2 regions of the Pantoea sp. SGAir0430 genome follow, and region 1 is predicted to be linked to the other one. Evidence: predicted binding sites of a transcription regulator. Region 1 holds the regulator's gene; the other holds the start of a gene.

Evidence for each region. Region 1 encodes sigma-54, which starts transcription at its own class of promoters, with help from an activator protein. Its sites were predicted from a motif close to GTTGGCACANNTTTCGCTNT; they were not measured.
Region 2: E7738_RS15810 (gamma carbonic anhydrase family protein) is a predicted target of sigma-54. The motif match lies at 8,901-8,920, and genes of this name have one in related genera.

The regions. Positions count from the first base shown of each region.
Region 1 is NZ_CP039427.1:2,435,302-2,445,882, reverse strand. Features, by position in the region: gene ptsN (PTS IIA-like nitrogen regulatory protein PtsN) at 52-534, opposite strand; gene hpf (ribosome hibernation promoting factor) at 701-988, opposite strand; gene rpoN (RNA polymerase factor sigma-54) at 1,010-2,443, opposite strand; gene lptB (LPS export ABC transporter ATP-binding protein) at 2,492-3,217, opposite strand; gene lptA (lipopolysaccharide ABC transporter substrate-binding protein LptA) at 3,223-3,777, opposite strand; gene lptC (LPS export ABC transporter periplasmic protein LptC) at 3,752-4,324, opposite strand; gene kdsC (3-deoxy-manno-octulosonate-8-phosphatase KdsC) at 4,321-4,887, opposite strand; gene kdsD (arabinose-5-phosphate isomerase KdsD) at 4,901-5,881, opposite strand; gene E7738_RS11705 (calcium/sodium antiporter) at 5,894-6,877, opposite strand; gene mlaF (phospholipid ABC transporter ATP-binding protein MlaF) at 7,105-7,920, shown strand; gene mlaE (lipid asymmetry maintenance ABC transporter permease subunit MlaE) at 7,925-8,707, shown strand; gene mlaD (outer membrane lipid asymmetry maintenance protein MlaD) at 8,712-9,254, shown strand; gene mlaC (phospholipid-binding protein MlaC) at 9,274-9,912, shown strand; gene mlaB (lipid asymmetry maintenance protein MlaB) at 9,912-10,217, shown strand; gene ibaG (BolA family iron metabolism protein IbaG) at 10,332-10,581, shown strand, end outside.
Region 2 is NZ_CP039427.1:3,340,318-3,350,898, reverse strand. Features, by position in the region: gene E7738_RS15860 (amino acid ABC transporter permease) at 1-903, shown strand, start outside; gene E7738_RS15855 (amino acid ABC transporter permease) at 919-2,019, shown strand; gene E7738_RS15850 (amino acid ABC transporter ATP-binding protein) at 2,028-2,789, shown strand; rRNA gene rrf (5S ribosomal RNA) at 2,942-3,057, opposite strand; tRNA gene E7738_RS15840 (tRNA-Thr) at 3,090-3,165, opposite strand; rRNA gene rrf (5S ribosomal RNA) at 3,180-3,295, opposite strand; rRNA gene E7738_RS15830 (23S ribosomal RNA) at 3,498-6,400, opposite strand; tRNA gene E7738_RS15825 (tRNA-Ala) at 6,600-6,675, opposite strand; tRNA gene E7738_RS15820 (tRNA-Ile) at 6,825-6,901, opposite strand; rRNA gene E7738_RS15815 (16S ribosomal RNA) at 6,976-8,517, opposite strand; gene E7738_RS15810 (gamma carbonic anhydrase family protein) at 9,009-9,563, shown strand; gene E7738_RS15805 (DUF1488 family protein) at 9,539-9,787, opposite strand; gene aroE (shikimate dehydrogenase) at 9,784-10,581, opposite strand, start outside.

The DNA.
Region 1 (10,581 bases):
ACATTTCTCCCGTGTTAAACCGGCACGCAGGCCGGTAAAAGTGTCTGTCGCTTAAGCGTGATCTTCCTGAGCTTCTGTAATGATGGCGTAGAGCTCTTCATCGCTCTGTGCCGCGCGCAAACGGCGGCAGACGGTTTTATCCGCCAGGCGTTTCGCCACCAGCGACAGGGTGTGCAGATGGGTTTTGCACTGGTCTGCGGGCACCAGCAGGGCAAACAGCAGGTCAACCGGCTGGTTGTCGACGGCGTCAAAGGCGATAGGCTGGTCGAGGCTGATAAACACGCCAACGGCGCGCAGCGTATCCTCCTCCAGCTTGCCGTGCGGGATGGCGATGCCGTTGCCAATGCCGGTACTGCCCATGCGTTCACGGGTCAGGATGGCTTCAAAAAGCGTCTGGTGCGGCAGATTGAGCTGCTTAGCGGCCAGCTCGCTGATAATTTCCAGCGCGCGCTTTTTACTCTGGCAGTGTACGCCGCTGCGGGTGCAGTCCAGCGAAAGGACCGCGCTCAATTCCAGTGTCAGATCGTTGTTCATCATCGTTTCACTTGCGTGTTCACATAGCCGTAAGGCACGTACCGGGACACCGCGAACGGGCAGGGCAGGTGACTGCAGGCGCTTGCGCAGATGACAAAACGGGGCGGTGACCCGCCCCATTTCTCCTCTGAGTGCTGAACCCGTCAGCACTCTGCAAGCGTGAAGGTTAGTGTTTTTTCAGTTTGTCTTTGTGTTTGGTCAGCTGACGGGCCAGCTTGTCAATTAACCCGTCGATGGCCGCGTACATGTCTTCCGCTTCCGATGTGGCGTGCAGCTCCCCGCCGTTGACGTGCAGGGTTGCTTCCGCAATCTGCGTCACCTTCTCCACTTTCAGAACAATATAAACCTGATTGATACGATCAAAATAGTGTTCCAGTTTGGCAAATTTGTTATTTACAAATTCGCGCAGTGGGTCGGTTATCTCAACATTCAGTCCGGTAAGGTTTAGCTGCATAGGTCTTCCTTCTTGTTTCGGTCAAACCAGCTGCTTGCGCTGGTTTGATGGCGGTATAGATAAAGACTCGCGATACTTAGCAACCGTACGTCGCGCCACCATGATGCCCTGTTCAGATAACATGGAGGTCAGTTTGCTGTCGCTCAAGGGTTTTGCGGGATTTTCCGCGGAGATTAATTTTTTCACCAGTGCACGGATCGCCGTCGACGAGGCTTCGCCACCGCCTTCGGTGCTGACGTGACTGGAGAAAAAATACTTCAGTTCAAAAATGCCACGCGGGCTGTGCAAATACTTTTGCGTGGTGACGCGGGAAATGGTGGATTCATGCATATCCACGGCCTGGGCGATATCCGCCAGCACCATCGGACGCATATACTCTTCACCCTGTTCAAAAAACGCCTGCTGCTGTTCGACAATACAGCGCGTCACTTTCAGCAGCGTGTCGTTGCGGCTCTCCAGGCTCTTAATCAGCCAGCGGGCTTCCTGTAAGTTGCTGCGAATAAACTGACTGTCACTGTCATTACGCGCAGAACCGCCCATCGCGGCGTAATGCTGATTAATCTTCAGGCGCGGCAGGCTGTCAGCGTTCAGCTCCACCGTCCAGCGCGTGCCAGTCTTGCGCACCAGCACATCGGGAATCACATACTCGGGCTCGCTGGTATTGATGGACTGCCCGGGGCGCGGATCGAGCGACTGAATCAGCAGCATCGCTTCCTTCAGCACCTCTTCTTTCAGCCGCGTCACGCGCATCAGGCTGCGGAAATCGTGGTTAGCCAGCAGGTCGAGGTGCTCGCTGACGATCAGCCGTGCTTCGTTCAGCATCGGCATATCGGCCGGATACTGCGACAGCTGCACCAGCAGGCAGTCACGCAGATCGCGTGCGCCGACGCCCACCGGATCGAAACGCTGTACGCGCTTCAGCACCGCTTCCACCTCTTCCAGCGTCAGCTCTTCGTCACCAATACTGTCACAAATGTCCTGTAAGCTGACAGTGAGATAACCGGTATCGTCGATGGCATCGACGATGGAGGTGGCGATGGCGCGGTCGGTGTCGGTGAACGGCGTCAGTTCCACCTGCCACATCAGATAGTCCTGCAGCGACTGCGTGGTTTCACCCTGATACACCGGCAGCTCGTCGTCCTGGTAATCGGTGCCGGTGCCGGAGGGCGTACCGGCCGTGTAGATCTCGTCCCAGGTGGCATCGAGCGGCAGCTCTTCCGGCATCTCTTTCTGTTCGAGTGCCTCACGGGTATCTAACGCCTCGTTCTCCTGAAACTCGCGGGCGTCGACTTCATCGTGCAGATCGGTTTGTTCAAGCAGCGGATTGCTTTCCAGCGCCAGTTGCAGTTCCTGCTGGAGTTCAAGCGTAGAGAGTTGCAGCAAGCGGATTGCCTGCTGCAACTGGGGGGTCATCGCCAGCTGTTGGCTGAGCCTGAGTTGCAAACCTTGCTTCATAATCCGGCTAGAATTTCCTAAGCAAATGTCGGGTATGCCGACACCTTATCAGAGTCTGAACTCTTCGCCCAAATAAACCCGCTTAACCTGCTCATCTGCAAGAATTTCATCTGGCGTGCCGTGGGCAATCAGATGGCCCTGGCTGACGATATATGCGCGCTCACACACCGCGAGCGTTTCACGCACGTTGTGGTCGGTGATCAGCACGCCGAGGCCGCTGTCACGCAGGTGTTCGATGATCTTTTTGATATCGATAACGGAGATGGGGTCAACGCCGGCAAAAGGTTCATCCAGCAGGATAAACTTTGGATTGGCGGCCAGCGCACGGGCAATCTCGACGCGGCGACGTTCACCGCCCGACAGCGCCTGGCCCATGCTGTCGCGCAGATGGCCGATGTGGAACTCGTCCATCAGCTCATTGGCGCGGTCCTGACGCTGCTCTTCCGTCAGATCGTCACGCACCTGCAGTACCGCCATCAGGTTGTCGTAGACGCTCAGACGGCGAAAGATCGACGCTTCCTGCGGCAGATAACCGATGCCGCGGCGCGCGCGCGCATGCAGCGGCAGAATACTGATATCTTCTTCATCAATGATGATGCGGCCGGCATCACGCGGCACGATGCCGACCACCATGTAGAAGGTGGTGGTTTTACCGGCCCCGTTGGGGCCCAGCAGGCCGACAATCTCGCCGGATTTCACCTGCAGGCTGACATCTTCTACTACGCGACGGCCTTTGTAGGCTTTCGCCAGGTTTTCAGCGACTAATGTGGCCATAGCGATCAGTTACTCTTTTTGGGGCTCGCAGACGAACCGTTTTTATCCTGCAGCTGCGACGGCACCAGCACGGTGGTGACGCGCTTGCTCTGGCCCTGACTGTAGGCCTGCATTTTCTGCTCTTTCACCAGATAGGTGATGCGATCGCCTTTGATGTTGCTGTCCTGCTGCTCAATAAAGGCGTTGCCGGTCAGCTCGACGAAATCGTTGGCCAGCTCATAGTGCAGTTTGGCGGCGTGACCCTGCACCGGTTTGCCGTTGTCCTGCATCTGATAAAAGGTGGCCGGATTGCCGTAGGCATCGACGATGGTTTTGTTGCTGTCGCCGCCGGGACGCGTTACCACCACTTTATCGGCGGTAATTTTGATGGTGCCCTGGGTCACGATCACGTTGCCGGTAAAGGTGGCGACGTTACCCTGCAAATCGAGCGCCTGGTTCACCGAGTCGATGTTAACCGGCTTGTCCGAATCGCCCGTTAACGCCAGCGCCGGCAGGCTGGTTGCCAGCAGCGCACTCACCAGCAGCAACTTAAGGCTATTTTTGTTCATTTTGAATTTCATAGGAGGTTTTGACCTTTTCAAGCAGCTCGGCATTCTTTGTCCGTAGGTTGCCGCGCATCTTCATGCCAGTGGAGTTAAAACTGCGGCCAAATAGGGTGACCTGATCGTCAGACGTCACATCCTGGCTGACCAGATTAACCTGAGCATTATCCGTGATGATGCGCTCAAGCTGGGAATCCTGCGTCAATGTGTGTACTTCAACGTGGCCATAAAGATACAGCATACGATCTTTCGTCAGCTTTGCCTTGTCAGCACGAACCGACCACGTGGGCACTTTGTTTTCGTCGTAAGTGGTCATCACCGGATTATCGAACCAGCTCACTTCTTCGGCCGAAAAGTAGGTCACTTTATCCGAGACCAGCTTATAGGCCAGCGCACCCGTCGGGTTATACACCACGGTGCTGGAGTTAGCGCTGGTGTAGGTCGGCGCCTGATCGTTGGTCGCCACCGGCGTGGCGCTGTCGTCCTGGTTGGTAAGATTCCAGCCGATCAGCACCAGGGCGATCAGCGCCAGAATCAGCGTTATCCAACGCCTGCTTTTACTCATACTGATTGCCCTTTGGCATCCTCAAATTTGTTCTGCGCCAGCAAAATCAGGTCGCATAGCTCACGTACTGCACCGCGACCGCCAGCAATGCGCGTCACGTAATGCGCGCGCGGCTGTAACACCGGATGCGCATCGGCGACGGCCACGCTCAGACCCGCCTGTGCCATTACCGGCCAGTCGATCAGGTCGTCACCAATATACGCGACCTGGTCTGCCGATAGTGACAGTTTATCCAGGAGTTCGCGCCAGGCCAAAAGCTTATCCGACTGTCCCTGGTAAAGATGCGTAATGCCGAGCGTTTTACAGCGATCTTCCAGCAGTTTAGCGCGACGGCCGGTAATAATAGCCACTTCGATGTCCGAGGTCAGCAGGCAGCGCACGCCGTAACCGTCGCGCACGTTAAAGGCCTTTAGCTCTTCACCGCTGTTGCCCATGTAAATCAGGCCGTCGGACATCACGCCGTCGACATCGCAAATCAGCAGGCGGATGTTGGCCGCCCGCGCCATCACGTCGGCGCTCACCGGACCGTAGCAGGTGTCGACCATCGTGGTTTCAGCACTCATTGTTGTTTCCCGTTCAGACCACGCCAGCGCGCAGCATGTCATGCATATGTACCACACCGAGTAGGCGATCGTCATCGGCCACCAGCAGCGCAGTGATGTTTTTGTTTTGCATCAGATTAAGCGCGTCCACCGCCAGCAGGTTGGGGCGCACGCGAATCCCGCCGCGCGTCATGACATCCTGGATACGCGCCGACTGGAAATCGATGCCCATATCGAAGATGCGGCGCAGGTCACCGTCCGTGAAAATCCCTTCGATTTTCATCAGGTCGTCGACAATCACCGTCAGGCCGAGGTTTTTGCGCGTAATTTCCAGCAGCGCGTCGCGCAGCGAGGCGTCACGGGTGACGTGGGGAATTTCATCGCCGCTGTGCATAATGTCGCTGACGTGCAGCAGCAGTTTGCGCCCCAGCGCGCCGCCCGGGTGCGACAGCGCGAAATCTTCCTGCGTGAAGCCGCGCGCCTCCAGCAGCGCCACCGCCAGCGCATCGCCCATCACCAGCGTGGCGGTGGTGCTGGAGGTCGGTGCCAGCCCGAGCGGACAGGCTTCCTGCGGCACTTTCACGCATAAATGCACATCGGCAGCCCGGCCCATGGCGCTCTCCGGACGGCTGGTCAGGCAAATCAGCTGCACTTTCTGCCGTTTGAGCACCGGGATCAGCGCGAGGATTTCGCCGGACTCGCCGCTGTTCGAGATGGCGATCACCACATCGTTGGTGCTGACCATGCCGAGATCGCCGTGGCTGGCTTCACCCGGGTGGACGAAGAACGCCGGCGTGCCGGTGCTGGCGAAGGTGGCGGCCATCTTCTTGCCGATATGGCCGGATTTGCCCATGCCCATCACCACCACTTTGCCACGGCAGGCAAAGATCATTTCGCAGGCGCGGCTGAAGTCGGCGTTAATATACTGGTCGAGCTGTTCCAGCCCTTCGCGTTCAATGCGCAGTACCGCTTTACCTGCCTGCTGGAAGTCGAAATCCGGTTGCTGATGTGACATGGTCAGTCATCCTTAATAGCTTGCGATAAGCGTGGGGCTGAGCCACAGCCACAGCACCCACACGATAAATCCACCTAACAGCAGCGTGCCCGCTATGCGGCCGATGCGGCGCTTGCGCAGCAGGCACAGCAGGGCGAACAGCACGCTGACGCCCAGCATAATCCAGTAATCCCGTGCAAAGGCGTGTGCATCGATCGCGCCGGGATGCACCAGCGCCGGCAGGCCCAGTACAATTGCCAGATTGAAGATATTGGCGCCAATCAGGTTGCCGATGGCGATATCGTCTTCGCCTTTCAGCGCGCCGGCCAGCACCGTGGCCAGTTCCGGCAGGCTGGTCCCGACAGCAATCAGCGTCAGTCCCATCACCAGTTCGCTAACGCCGAAGTAATCCGCAAACACCGTGGCGTTGTCGATCACCATGCGCGTCGACATCGGCAGAATAATCAGCGCCACCGCCAGCCAGAGAAACGCCACCGTATTGCCGCTTTCGTCGCGCGGCAGCTCCGCCAGTTGTTCACGCGTCAGGGTGTCATTATTATCGCGCTCGGCCCGCCGGGCGATGCGGATCGCCACCAGCAGATAACCCAGCGCCAGCAGCAGCAGTGCCACGCCATCCAGCCGGCTGAGCTGGTTATCAAACAGCATGATGCCGCTGAGCAGTGAGACCAGCAGCAGCAGAGGGAGTTCGCGGCGAATCAGATTGGAGTGTACGGTTAAAGGGTGCAGCAGCGCAGCGCCCCCCAGAATCAGCAGAATATTGGTGATGTTCGAGCCCAGCGCGGTACCCACGGCTAAATCCATCTGACCATGCTGCGCGGCAGAGAACGAGACGATCAGTTCCGGCAGTGAAGTGCCAATGCTCACCACCGTCATGCCAATGATCAACGGGGGAATGCCAAGGGATCGACACAGGATCGCGGCGCTGAACACCAGGCGGTCAGCTCCGTAAGCCAGTAAAATCAATCCGATAAACAGCAGGGCAGTGGCTACGAACATGAAAAATCCTTGATGGATAACGGTGCCGGCAAACCTTGTCCGACAGGTAAAAGCAGTGCGCGTGCGGAATCAGGCGCTGATTTTGACTGTCTGAGAGGCAAAAGTAAATTTTAAGGCCGTTTTCGCCACACCGGACGGGTAAGTTTCTGTAAAACTATCGTGCATTGTGGTTTACCAGGCTACCATCCACCACGTTAATTACGCCCGATCCGTTTAAAGAGGTAATGATGATCCAGCAGCAAACGAATCTGGTTGAGGTTCGTGGCGTCAGTTTTACGCGCGGCAATCGCACCATCTTCGATGACATTTCGCTGACCGTTCCGGCGGGCAAAGTCACGGCGATTATGGGCCCTTCCGGCATCGGTAAAACCACCCTGCTGCGCCTGATTGGCGGGCAGTTGCAGCCGGACAAAGGTGAGATCTGGTTTCGTGACCAGAACATTCCGACGCTGTCGCGCCGTAAGCTGTATGACGTGCGTAAAAAAATGAGCATGCTGTTCCAGTCCGGTGCGCTGTTCACCGACCTTAACGTTTATGAAAACGTTGCCTGGCCGCTGCGCGAACACACCCGGCTGCCAGCGGAATTACTGCACAGCACGGTGATGATGAAGCTGGAAGCTGTGGGACTGCGCGGCGCAGCCCAGCTGATGCCGGCCGAACTCTCCGGCGGCATGGCGCGCCGGGCGGCGCTGGCGCGAGCAATTGCGCTGGAGCCGGAGCTGATCATGTTCGACGAACCCTTTGTCGGCCAGGATCCCATTACCATGGGCGTGCTGGTCAAGCTGATCGATGAGCTCAACCATTCGCTGGGCGTCACCTGCATTGTGGTTTCACACGACGTGCCAGAGGTCTTGAGCATTGCCGACCATGCCTATATTGTTGCCGGGCAAAAGATTATTGCTCAGGGTAGTGCGCCGCAGCTGAGGGAGAATCCCGATCCGCGCGTGCGCCAGTTTATTGAGGGTCATGCGGATGGTCCGGTGCCGTTCCGCTTCGCTGCCGGGGATTACCTCAGCGATCTGACCCGCACAGGGAGAAGCTAAACTGATGTGGTTACAGGCACTGGCGTCATTTGGGCGTCAGGGAATTAACACCTGTGCGGCCTTTGGCCGGGCGGGCTTAATGCTCTTCCATGCGCTGGTGGGTAAACCGGCGTTTCGTAAGCATGCGCCGCTGCTGGTGAAGCAGCTGTACAGCGTGGGCGTGCTGTCATTGCTGATCATTGTGGTCTCCGGCCTGTTCATTGGCATGGTGCTGGGGCTGCAGGGCTATCTGGTACTCACCACGTACAGCGCAGAAACCAGCCTGGGTATGCTGGTGGCGCTGTCGCTGCTGCGCGAACTGGGGCCGGTGGTCACCGCGCTGCTGTTTGCCGGGCGCGCCGGTTCGGCGCTCACTGCGGAAATTGGCCTGATGAAAGCCACTGAGCAGCTCTCCAGCATGGAGATGATGGCGGTTGATCCGCTGCGCCGCGTGGTGTCGCCGCGCTTCTGGGCCGGCTTTATCAGTATGCCGCTGCTGGCGCTGATCTTTACTGCGGTGGGCATTGCCGGTGGCGCGCTGGTCGGGGTGGCCTGGAAAGGCATCGACCCGGGCTTTTTCTGGTCGGCGATGCAGAACGCGGTGGATTTTCGTACCGATGTGATCAACTGCCTGATCAAGAGCGCGGTGTTTGCCATCACGGTGACCTGGATCGCGCTGTTCAATGGGTATGACGCTGTCCCGACTTCGGAAGGGATCAGTCGCGCGACGACGCGTACCGTAGTCCATGCTTCGCTGGCGGTGCTTGGACTGGATTTTGTGCTGACGGCACTGATGTTTGGGAATTAATGCAATGCAAAGCAAAAAAAACGAAATCTGGGTTGGCGTGTTTATGCTGGCTGCGCTGCTGGCGCTGCTGTTCCTCAGCCTGCGCGTCGCCGATCTTAAATCGCTGGGTACTGAGCCAACGTGGAAGCTGTACGCCACCTTCGATAATATCGGCGGCCTGAAAGTCAGCTCGCCGGTGAAAATTGGCGGCGTGGTGATTGGCCGCGTCACCGACATTTCACTGGATGACAAAACGCTGTCGCCGCGCGTCACCATGGACATCAGCGAACAGTATGCCAATAAAATTCCTGACACCAGCTCGCTGGCGATTCGCACCCAGGGTCTGCTGGGTGAGCAGTTCCTCGCGCTCAACTTAGGTTTTGACGATCCAGAGCTTGGCTCGGCGATGCTGAAAGATGGCGGCACGCTGCGGGATACCAAATCGGCGCTGGTGCTGGAAGACCTGATCGGCCAGTTCCTCTACAAGAGCGGCGACAACAAGGACAATGAGAAATCGTCGGGCGCCGCCAGCGCGAGCGCCCCGGCAGCACCTGCTACAACGGAATAACCCAGAGAGGTACAACACGATGTTAAAACGTTTCCTGATGGTGGCCCTGCTGGCCATCGCGCCGCTGGCGGCAAACGCAGCGGACGCCAACCAGAGCAATCCGTACAAGATGATGAACGAAGCGGCGGAGAAAACCTTTACCCGCCTGAAGAACGAACAGCCGAAGATTAAGCAGGATCCGAATTACCTGCGCGAAATTGTGCGCCAGGAGCTGCTGCCGTACGTGCAGATTAAATACGCGGGGGCGCTGGTACTGGGCCGTTACTACCGCGAAGCCACGCCGGCGCAGCGCGACGCCTACTTTGCCGCGTTCGGGGATTATCTGGCGCAGGCTTATGGTCAGGCGCTGGCGTTGTATCACGGCCAGACTTACCAGATTCAGCCTGAGCAGCCGATTGGCGATGCCAATATCGTGGCGATTCGCGTCACCATCATCGATCCCAACGGTCGTCCGCCGGTGCGCCTTGATTTCCAGTGGCGCAAGAACAGCCAGACCGGCAACTGGCAGGCTTATGACATGATTGCCGAAGGCATCAGCATGATCACCACCAAACAGAATGAGTGGAGCGATCTGCTGCGCACCAAAGGCATCGACGGCCTGACTGCGCAGCTGAAAACCTATGCCGCGCAGCCTATTACCCTGGACAAGCAGCAATAATGAGCGAACCGTTACGCTGGCAGCGCACTGCCAGCACGCTGGCCCTGAGCGGCAAACTGGACCGCGATACGCTGCTGGCGCTGTGGCAGGCGCGTGACAGCGCCATGGCCGGTATCACCACGATTGACGTGGCGGCGCTGGATCGGGTTGATTCTGCCGGACTGGCGCTGCTGGTGCATCTGCGCGAAATCGCGCGGGCGCAGGGCACGACGCCGCTTTTCAGCGGTATCACCGATAAGCTCGACTCGTTAATCAAGCTGTACAACCTGCAGCAGATTATTGTTTCTGCGGAACAAATCGCCTGATTAACGGCGCTGCTGACAAAGCCCCTGATTTTTTCAGGGGCTTTTGCGTATTTAAGAGTCAGGCGCTTTCCTCTAAGATATCCGCCTTATTATTATCAAGTGAAGCAATGAGCGATGGAAAATAGTGAAGTTCAGGCCGTGCTAATGCAGGCGCTGCCGTTAGAAGAAGTACATGTTCTCAGCAACGATGGCAGCCATTTCCAGGTCATTGCCGTGGGCGAAATGTTTGGCGAGCTGAGCCGCGTAAAGAAACAGCAGGCTGTGTACGCACCGCTGATGGAATATATTGCGGATAACCGTATTCATGCGGTGTCCATTAAGACTTATACCCCAGCCGAGTGGGCGCGCGACCGTAAACTCAACG
Region 2 (10,581 bases), 910 kb from region 1:
GTCTCCGCGCTCTGTATTGTCTTCGCCTCCATCCTCGGCTTCGCCATCGGTCTGGCGCGCCTGTCGGATAACTGGCTGCTGCGCAAGCTGTCGACCATTTATATCGAGACGTTCCGTAATATCCCGCCGCTGCTGCAAATCTTCTTCTGGTACTTTGCCGTGCTGCGCAATCTGCCGGGCCCGCGTCAGGCGCTGAACGCGTTCGATCTGGCTTTTGTCAGCAACCGCGGTTTGTATATACCGTGGCCGGAGTATGCACCCGGCACCTGGCCATTCCTGATCGCGCTGGCGATTGCCATCGCCGCCAGCGCCGCGCTGTTCCGCTTTAACCGCAAGCATCAGCTGAAAACCGGTCAGCTGCGCCGCACCTGGCCCGCTGCGGCCGGTTTAATTGTGCTGCTGCCGCTGATCGCCCATACGCTGTTTGGTGCCGCCACGCACTGGGATGTGCCCGAGCTGCGCGGTTTCAACTTCCGCGGTGGCTTTGCCATGATTCCGGAACTGGCAGCGCTGACGCTGGCACTGTCGATCTACACCTCTTCCTTTATTGCTGAGGTGATTCGCGCCGGGATTCAGTCAGTACCGCATGGTCAGAGCGAAGCGGCACGTTCGCTCGGGCTGCCCAACCCGGTTACGCTGCGTCAGGTGATCATTCCGCAGGCGATGCGCGTGATTATCCCGCCGCTCACCAGCCAGTACCTTAACATCGTAAAAAACTCCTCGCTGGCGGCCGCGATCGGCTATCCGGATATGGTGTCGCTGTTTGCCGGCACCGTACTGAATCAGACCGGCCAGGCAATTGAAACCATTGCCATCACCATGGCGGTTTATCTGATTATCAGTCTGCTCATTTCGCTGCTGATGAACCTCTATAACCGCAAAATTGCGCTGGTTGAGCGTTAAGAGAACGGAACCATTATGTCTGTGACCACACACGAAACGCCGCCGGTGTCGGGCAATCCACTGGGTAAAGCCTGGCTCTGGGCGCGTAAAAACCTGTTCTCCAGCTGGCTGAATACGCTGCTCACGTTACTCAGCCTGTGGATTATCTGGAGCGTTATCCCGCCGGCGCTGAACTGGTTGATCTTCCAGGCTAACTGGATTGGCGAAACCCGTGCGGACTGTACGAAAGCGGGCGCCTGCTGGGTCTTTATCCACGCACGCTTTGGCCAGTTCATGTACGGGCTCTATCCGCATGAGCTGCGCTGGCGCATCAATCTGGCGCTGGTGATTGGCCTGCTGTCGATTGTGCCGATGTTTATCAAATCCATGCCGCGCCGCGGCCGCTATATCGCCTGCTGGGCGGTGATCTATCCGGTCGTCGTCTGGCTGCTGCTGTATGGCGGCTATTTCGGGCTGGACCGCGTGGAAACGCGCCAGTGGGGCGGCCTGACGCTGACGCTGATTATCGCATCTGTCGGCATTGCCGGGGCGCTGCCGCTCGGCATTCTGCTGGCGCTGGGTCGTCGCTCTAAAATGCCGGTGGTGCGTACCCTGTCGGTGATTTTCATTGAGTTCTGGCGTGGCGTACCGCTGATTACCGTGCTGTTCATGTCTTCAGTGATGCTGCCGCTGTTTATGGCGGAGGGCACCACCATCGATAAACTGGTGCGAGCACTGGTTGGCGTGATCCTGTTCCAGTCGGCGTATGTCGCGGAAGTGGTGCGCGGCGGGCTGCAGGCATTGCCGAAAGGCCAGTACGAAGCAGCCGAGTCGCTGGCGCTTAGCTACTGGAAAACCCAGGCGCTGGTGATTTTACCGCAGGCGCTCAAGCTGACCATTCCTGGTCTGGTGAATACCATCATCGCGCTGTTTAAAGATACCAGCCTGGTGATCATCATCGGCCTGTTCGATCTGTTCAGTAGCGTGCAGCAGGCAACCGTCGACCCTACGTGGCTGGGTATGTCGACCGAGGGCTATGTTTTCGCTGCACTGGTCTACTGGATTTTCTGTTTTAGCATGTCGCGCTATAGCCAGTATCTGGAAAAGCGCTTTCACACCGGGCGTAAATCGCACTGAGGTTTTACATGACACAAACTATGACAACGGCGGCCAACGCCATGATGATTACGCTCGAAAACGTGAATAAATGGTACGGGCAATTCCACGTACTGAAAGATATCAACCTGCAGGTGAAACCGCGCGAGCGTATCGTATTGTGCGGCCCTTCCGGTTCCGGTAAATCCACTACCATTCGCTGCATCAACCATCTGGAAGAGCATCAGCAGGGACGGATTGTCGTGGATGGTATTCACCTGAATGATGACGTACGCAATATTGAACGCGTGCGCACTGAAGTCGGCATGGTATTTCAGCACTTCAATCTTTTCCCGCATCTGACCGTCCTGCAGAACTGCACGCTGGCACCAATATGGGTACGCAAGATGCCAAAGAAAGAGGCCGAAGAGCTGGCGATGCACTATCTGCAGCGCGTGCGCATTGCTGAGCATGCCCATAAGTTTCCCGGGCAGCTCTCTGGCGGGCAGCAGCAGCGTGTGGCCATCGCCCGTTCGCTGTGTATGAAGCCGAAGATTATGTTATTCGATGAGCCCACCTCCGCGCTCGATCCTGAGATGGTTAAAGAGGTGCTGGATACCATGATCGGTCTGGCGGAAGACGGGATGACGATGCTGTGTGTGACGCATGAGATGGGCTTTGCGCGTACGGTTGCCGATCGGGTGATCTTCATGGATCGCGGTGAAATCGTGGAGATGGCGCCGCCGGAAGAGTTCTTTGCGAATCCGAAATCCGAGCGGACCCGGGCGTTTCTGTCGCAGGTTATCCACTAAGCGAACCCGATTAGCCGCATCATTCAGCCCTTGCCAGCCTGGCAGGGGCTTTTTTTATGCCTGTGGATTTTATTGAGCGTTTTTATTGAGATAAAGGTCATCGCGGAAAACAAAAAAGCCCTGAACAAATGTTCAGGGCTTTCGTGTTTGATGCCTGGCAGTTCCCTACTCTCGCATGGGGAGACCCCACACTACCATCGGCGCTACGGCGTTTCACTTCTGAGTTCGGCATGGGGTCAGGTGGGACCACCGCGCTGTTGCCGCCAGGCAAATTCTTTTAAACCGAACTCATGCCATAACTGGTGCTGATACCCAGAGTCGAACTGGGGACCTCACCCTTACCAAGGGTGCGCTCTACCAACTGAGCCATATCAGCACACTAAATTTGATGCCTGGCAGTTCCCTACTCTCGCATGGGGAGGCCCCACACTACCATCGGCGCTACGGCGTTTCACTTCTGAGTTCGGCATGGGGTCAGGTGGGACCACCGCGCTGTTGCCGCCAGGCAAATTCTGGTGCACGAAACGAATCTTTTTCACTGATGCCGCGTTGGCCGCCCTCGCAAAGTCAGTCACATACTTCTGTATGCTCCTTCCTTTCCTTCGGCCTGCCGCCTCGCCTCAGCGCAAAATCTTTCGTTTCCGCTAATTTTTCCGTCACAAGCTGAAAATTCTCCGGTCTCTCAGACCAAAACGCCTCTGGCGTTGTAAGGTTAAGCCTCACGGGTCATTAGTACCGGTTAGCTCAACGCATCGCTGCGCTTACACACCCGGCCTATCAACGTCGTCGTCTTCAACGTCCCTTCAGGACCCTCAAGGGGTCAGGGAGAACTCATCTCGGGGCAAGTTTCGTGCTTAGATGCTTTCAGCACTTATCTCTTCCGCACTTAGCTACCGGGCAGTGCCATTGGCATGACAACCCGAACACCAGCGGTGCGTTCACTCCGGTCCTCTCGTACTAGGAGCAACCCCCCTCAATTCTCCAGCGCCCACGGCAGATAGGGACCGAACTGTCTCACGACGTTCTAAACCCAGCTCGCGTACCACTTTAAACGGCGAACAGCCGTACCCTTGGGACCTACTTCAGCCCCAGGATGTGATGAGCCGACATCGAGGTGCCAAACACCGCCGTCGATATGAACTCTTGGGCGGTATCAGCCTGTTATCCCCGGAGTACCTTTTATCCGTTGAGCGATGGCCCTTCCATTCAGAACCACCGGATCACTATGACCTGCTTTCGCACCTGCTCGAGCCGTCACTCTCGCAGTCAAGCTGGCTTATGCCATTGCACTAACCTCCTGATGTCCGACCAGGATTAGCCAACCTTCGTGCTCCTCCGTTACGCTTTGGGAGGAGACCGCCCCAGTCAAACTACCCACCAGACACTGTCCGCAGCCCGGATTACGGGCCTACGTTAGAACATCAAACATTAAAGGGTGGTATTTCAAGGTTGGCTCCACGCAGACTGGCGTCCACGCTTCAAAGCCTCCCACCTATCCTACACATCAAGGCTCAATGTTCAGTGTCAAGCTATAGTAAAGGTTCACGGGGTCTTTCCGTCTTGCCGCGGGTACACTGCATCTTCACAGCGATTTCAATTTCACTGAGTCTCGGGTGGAGACAGCCTGGCCATCATTACGCCATTCGTGCAGGTCGGAACTTACCCGACAAGGAATTTCGCTACCTTAGGACCGTTATAGTTACGGCCGCCGTTTACCGGGGCTTCGATCAAGAGCTTCTCCTTGCGGATAACCCCATCAATTAACCTTCCGGCACCGGGCAGGCGTCACACCGTATACGTCCACTTTCGTGTTTGCACAGTGCTGTGTTTTTAATAAACAGTTGCAGCCAGCTGGTATCTTCGACTGGCCTCGGCTCCGGGAGCAAGTCCCTTCACCTACGCGCCAGCGTGCCTTCTCCCGAAGTTACGGCACCATTTTGCCTAGTTCCTTCACCCGAGTTCTCTCAAGCGCCTTGGTATTCTCTACCTGACCACCTGTGTCGGTTTGGGGTACGATTTCGTGTTACCTGGAGCTTAGAGGCTTTTCCTGGAAGCAGGGCATCAGTTACTTCACCGCCGTGGCGGCTCGTCGTCACGCCTCAGTGTTAAAGAAGACCGGATTTGCCTGGTCTTCACACCTGCACGCTTAAACCGGGACAACCGTCGCCCGGATAACCTAGCCTTCTCCGTCCCCCCTTCGCAGTAACACCAAGTACAGGAATATTAACCTGTTTCCCATCGACTACGCTTTTCAGCCTCGCCTTAGGGGTCGACTCACCCTGCCCCGATTAACGTTGGACAGGAACCCTTGGTCTTCCGGCGAGCGGGCTTTTCACCCGCTTTATCGTTACTTATGTCAGCATTCGCACTTCTGATACCTCCAGCATGCCTCACAGCACACCTTCAGCGGCTTACAGAACGCTCCCCTACCCAACAACACATAGTGTCGCTGCCGCAGCTTCGGTGCATGGTTTAGCCCCGTTACATCTTCCGCGCAGGCCGACTCGACCAGTGAGCTATTACGCTTTCTTTAAATGATGGCTGCTTCTAAGCCAACATCCTGGCTGTCTGTGCCTTCCCACATCGTTTCCCACTTAACCATGACTTTGGGACCTTAGCTGGCGGTCTGGGTTGTTTCCCTCTTCACGACGGACGTTAGCACCCGCCGTGTGTCTCCCGTGATAACATTCTCCGGTATTCGCAGTTTGCATCGGGTTGGTAAGCCGGGATGGCCCCCTAGCCGAAACAGTGCTCTACCCCCGGAGATGAGTTCACGAGGCGCTACCTAAATAGCTTTCGGGGAGAACCAGCTATCTCCCGGTTTGATTGGCCTTTCACCCCCAGCCACAAGTCATCCGCTAATTTTTCAACATTAGTCGGTTCGGTCCTCCAGTTAGTGTTACCCAACCTTCAACCTGCCCATGGCTAGATCACCGGGTTTCGGGTCTATACCCTGCAACTTAACGCCCAATTAAGACTCGGTTTCCCTTCGGCTCCCCTATGCGGTTAACCTTGCTACAGAATATAAGTCGCTGACCCATTATACAAAAGGTACGCAGTCACACCCGAAGGTGCTCCCACTGCTTGTACGTACACGGTTTCAGGTTCTGTTTCACTCCCCTCGCCGGGGTTCTTTTCGCCTTTCCCTCACGGTACTGGTTCACTATCGGTCAGTCAGGAGTATTTAGCCTTGGAGGATGGTCCCCCCATGTTCAGACAGGATACCACGTGTCCCGCCCTACTCGTCGGACTCACAACTCATGCATCTTCGTGTACGGGGCTGTCACCCGGTATCGCGCGACTTTCCAGACGCTTCCACTGATGCACAAGCTGATTCAGGTCCTGGGCTGCTCCCCGTTCGCTCGCCGCTACTGGGGGAATCTCGGTTGATTTCTTTTCCTCGGGGTACTTAGATGTTTCAGTTCCCCCGGTTCGCCTCGTTAACCTATGTATTCAGTTAACGATAATGCACAAGTGCATTGGGTTTCCCCATTCGGACATCGACGGCTGTAGCGGTTCATATCACCTTACCGTCGCTTTTCGCAGATTAGCACGTCCTTCATCGCCTCTGACTGCCAGGGCATCCACCGTGTACGCTTAGTCGCTTAACCTCACAACCCACAGGCGTTTTGCAACGCTGCGGACTGCAAGCATTTGAGAGACCCGAACGCATCGTAAATTTCATTCTTATTACGGAGAATGAATACGACGCGTCGTTTCAAATTTTCAGCTTGTTCCGGATTGTTAAAGAGCAAATACTTCGCAGCACACCGTCGCCGGTATACTCTGAAGTAAGTTTCAGTACTGTAATGGTGGAGCTAAGCGGGATCGAACCGCTGACCTCCTGCGTGCAAGGCAGGCGCTCTCCCAGCTGAGCTATAGCCCCATACAGTCACTGCAGAGACCATCTACATCCACTCACCAGGAGTCACGTTTCTCACACGGGAAATGTGATTTCGTCTCAGGCAAGGCATGTTTTCGCGAAGCATAGTGAACTATGCGAGCCGGAAACATAACGCGGCATGAGAAGAAATCTGGTAGGCCTGAGTGGACTTGAACCACCGACCTCACCCTTATCAGGGGTGCGCTCTAACCACCTGAGCTACAAGCCTGTAGAGGTTTTTTCTGCTCGTTACTTTTCTATCAGACAATCTGTGTGAGCACTTCGCGGGAAGGTATCTTCAGGTAAGGAGGTGATCCAACCGCAGGTTCCCCTACGGTTACCTTGTTACGACTTCACCCCAGTCATGAATCACAAAGTGGTAAGCGCCCTCCCGAAGGTTAAGCTACCTACTTCTTTTGCAACCCACTCCCATGGTGTGACGGGCGGTGTGTACAAGGCCCGGGAACGTATTCACCGTAGCATTCTGATCTACGATTACTAGCGATTCCGACTTCATGGAGTCGAGTTGCAGACTCCAATCCGGACTACGACGCACTTTATGAGGTCCGCTTGCTCTCGCGAGGTCGCTTCTCTTTGTATGCGCCATTGTAGCACGTGTGTAGCCCTGGCCGTAAGGGCCATGATGACTTGACGTCATCCCCACCTTCCTCCGGTTTATCACCGGCAGTCTCCTTTGAGTTCCCGACCGAATCGCTGGCAACAAAGGATAAGGGTTGCGCTCGTTGCGGGACTTAACCCAACATTTCACAACACGAGCTGACGACAGCCATGCAGCACCTGTCTCAGAGTTCCCGAAGGCACCAAAGCATCTCTGCTAAGTTCTCTGGATGTCAAGGCCAGGTAAGGTTCTTCGCGTTGCATCGAATTAAACCACATGCTCCACCGCTTGTGCGGGCCCCCGTCAATTCATTTGAGTTTTAACCTTGCGGCCGTACTCCCCAGGCGGTCGACTTAACGCGTTAGCTCCGGAAGCCACGCCTCAAGGGCACAACCTCCAAGTCGACATCGTTTACGGCGTGGACTACCAGGGTATCTAATCCTGTTTGCTCCCCACGCTTTCGCACCTGAGCGTCAGTCTTCGTCCAGGGGGCCGCCTTCGCCACCGGTATTCCTCCAGATCTCTACGCATTTCACCGCTACACCTGGAATTCTACCCCCCTCTACGAGACTCAAGCCTGCCAGTTTCAAATGCAGTTCCCAGGTTAAGCCCGGGGATTTCACATCTGACTTAACAGACCGCCTGCGTGCGCTTTACGCCCAGTAATTCCGATTAACGCTTGCACCCTCCGTATTACCGCGGCTGCTGGCACGGAGTTAGCCGGTGCTTCTTCTGCGGGTAACGTCAATCGGCGAGGTTATTAACCTCACCGCCTTCCTCCCCGCTGAAAGTACTTTACAACCCGAAGGCCTTCTTCATACACGCGGCATGGCTGCATCAGGCTTGCGCCCATTGTGCAATATTCCCCACTGCTGCCTCCCGTAGGAGTCTGGACCGTGTCTCAGTTCCAGTGTGGCTGGTCATCCTCTCAGACCAGCTAGGGATCGTCGCCTAGGTGAGCCATTACCCCACCTACTAGCTAATCCCATCTGGGCACATCCGATGGTGTGAGGCCCGAAGGTCCCCCACTTTGGTCTTGCGACGTTATGCGGTATTAGCTACCGTTTCCAGTAGTTATCCCCCTCCATCGGGCAGTTTCCCAGACATTACTCACCCGTCCGCCACTCGCCACCCAAAGAGCAAGCTCTTCTGTGCTGCCGTTCGACTTGCATGTGTTAGGCCTGCCGCCAGCGTTCAATCTGAGCCATGATCAAACTCTTCAATTTAAGTTTGATTTGCTGCAACGAGTGCAGCGATGCTCTGTGAATTAAACTTCGTAATGAATTACGTGTTCACTCAGCAAAGACTTGATATTTTTAACGTCCGTAGACGCTGATATCAATCCTGCGAGTGCCCACACAGATTGTCTGATAAATTGTTAAAGAGCGGTGCGACGCGGCGTTCGGCCTGCTGTCGCGAGGTGGCGTATATTACGCTTTCCTCCTTCAGAGTCAAACACTTTTTTCAGCGTTTTTCTCCGGCGGGGTGAATCACTTCACGCCCTGCTGAGCCGCCTGCGTTGCCGCTTTGCCGTCTCAGTGGTGGCGCATTATAGGGATCCGGATTTTTTGCACAACCCCTTTTTTCGATCTTTTTTATCGACTGGCGAGTTTTCACTCTTTTCGCTGCGATCGCGAGCGATCCGCGCAAAAATCAGCTTGTTTACCCGCACCGGAAGCCGCAGGCTAGCGGGAAACATCAGAAAAGGAGAAATAGAATGTCTGTAGCCCTGCGTCCTTATAAGCAACATATTCCCCACACCGGCGAACGTGTGATGGTGGATAGCAGCAGCGTGGTCGTTGGCGAAGTCGAGCTGGCTGATGATGTCAGCATCTGGCCACTGGTAGCAATCCGCGGTGACGTGAATAAAGTGGTGATTGGTAAACGCAGCAATATCCAGGATGGCAGCGTGCTGCACGTTACGCATAAATCCAGCAGTAATCCCGATGGCTTTCCATTGATCATCGGTGAAGACGTGACGGTGGGCCATAAAGCAATGCTGCACGGCTGCACCATTGGCAACCGCGTGCTGGTGGGTATGGGCTCGATCCTGCTGGATGGCGCGATCGTCGAAGATGAGGTGATGATTGGCGCCGGCAGCCTGGTGCCACCCGGTAAACGCCTGCAAAGCGGCTATCTCTATTTAGGCAGCCCGGTGAAGCAGATCCGGCCACTAACCGAAGCGGAAATAGCCGGACTGCTTTACTCCGCTAACAATTATGTCGGCTGGAAAGATGAATATCTGACTCAGGGCAGCCACAGCCAGCCCTGATCGTCGGCCTGCTCCGCCCGGAGCAGCTGCTCGGCCTCTTCCTCCAGATCCCAGCGATGCGCGCTAAACAGCGCCATCGCCTCTCCGGCACCAAAACGTTGCTGCAGCGCCGGCAGCGATATTGCGCAGGTCAGTCCCATACCATTCACTAAGACCGGGAACAGCACCGCCTGCCTGACTGCGTCCCAGCTTTCCCGATCGGGAAACTGGATAGCCTGATTCATGCCTGCATCGCCTGTTTAAGTTGATCGATGACCGGCGCGATCTCCGGCATAACGCCATGCCACAGCTGAAACGCATGCGCCGCCTGACCCACCAGCATGCCGAGTCCATCCGCCAGCTGCTGTGTGCCGTGCTGCTGGCACCACGCCAGAAATGGCGTCAGCCCCTGCTGATAAAACATGTCGTAACAGCGCACCTGCGCATCAATCAGCGTAACCGGCAGCGGCGGCACGTCGCCCGCTACGCCGCTGGAGGTGGCATTGATGATCAGATCAAAACGATCGCCGGCCAGTTGATCAAAACTCATCGCCTGGATCGCCCCACTGTGCTGGAAAAGCTCAGCCAGCTGTTGCGCGCGTTCTGCCGTGCGGTTAACCACCACCAGCGCGCAGCCCGTCGAGAGCAGCGGCAGGATCACCCCACGCGCCGCGCCGCCCGCACCCACCAGCAGAATTCGATCGCCCGGCCGGATTAGCTGCAGCCGTTGCAGATCGCTCAGCAGGCCGATGCCGTCCGTGTTATCACCCAGAATCGAACCATCGGCTCTCTTCTTTAAGGTATTTACCGCGCCGGATAATGCCGCGCGTTCGCTGAGCTCATCCGCGAATTCCCATGCCTGCTGTTTAAACGGCAGCGTAACATTGGCGCCTTTGCCACCGGCCGCAAAAAACGCCTCTATCGCCTGCGGGAACCCTTCCAGCGGTGCGCAGATGCGTCCGTAAGGATGTTCAATACCGGTCTGCTCAGCAAAAGCGGCGTGAATAAACGGAGATTTGCTGTGGGCGATGGGATGACC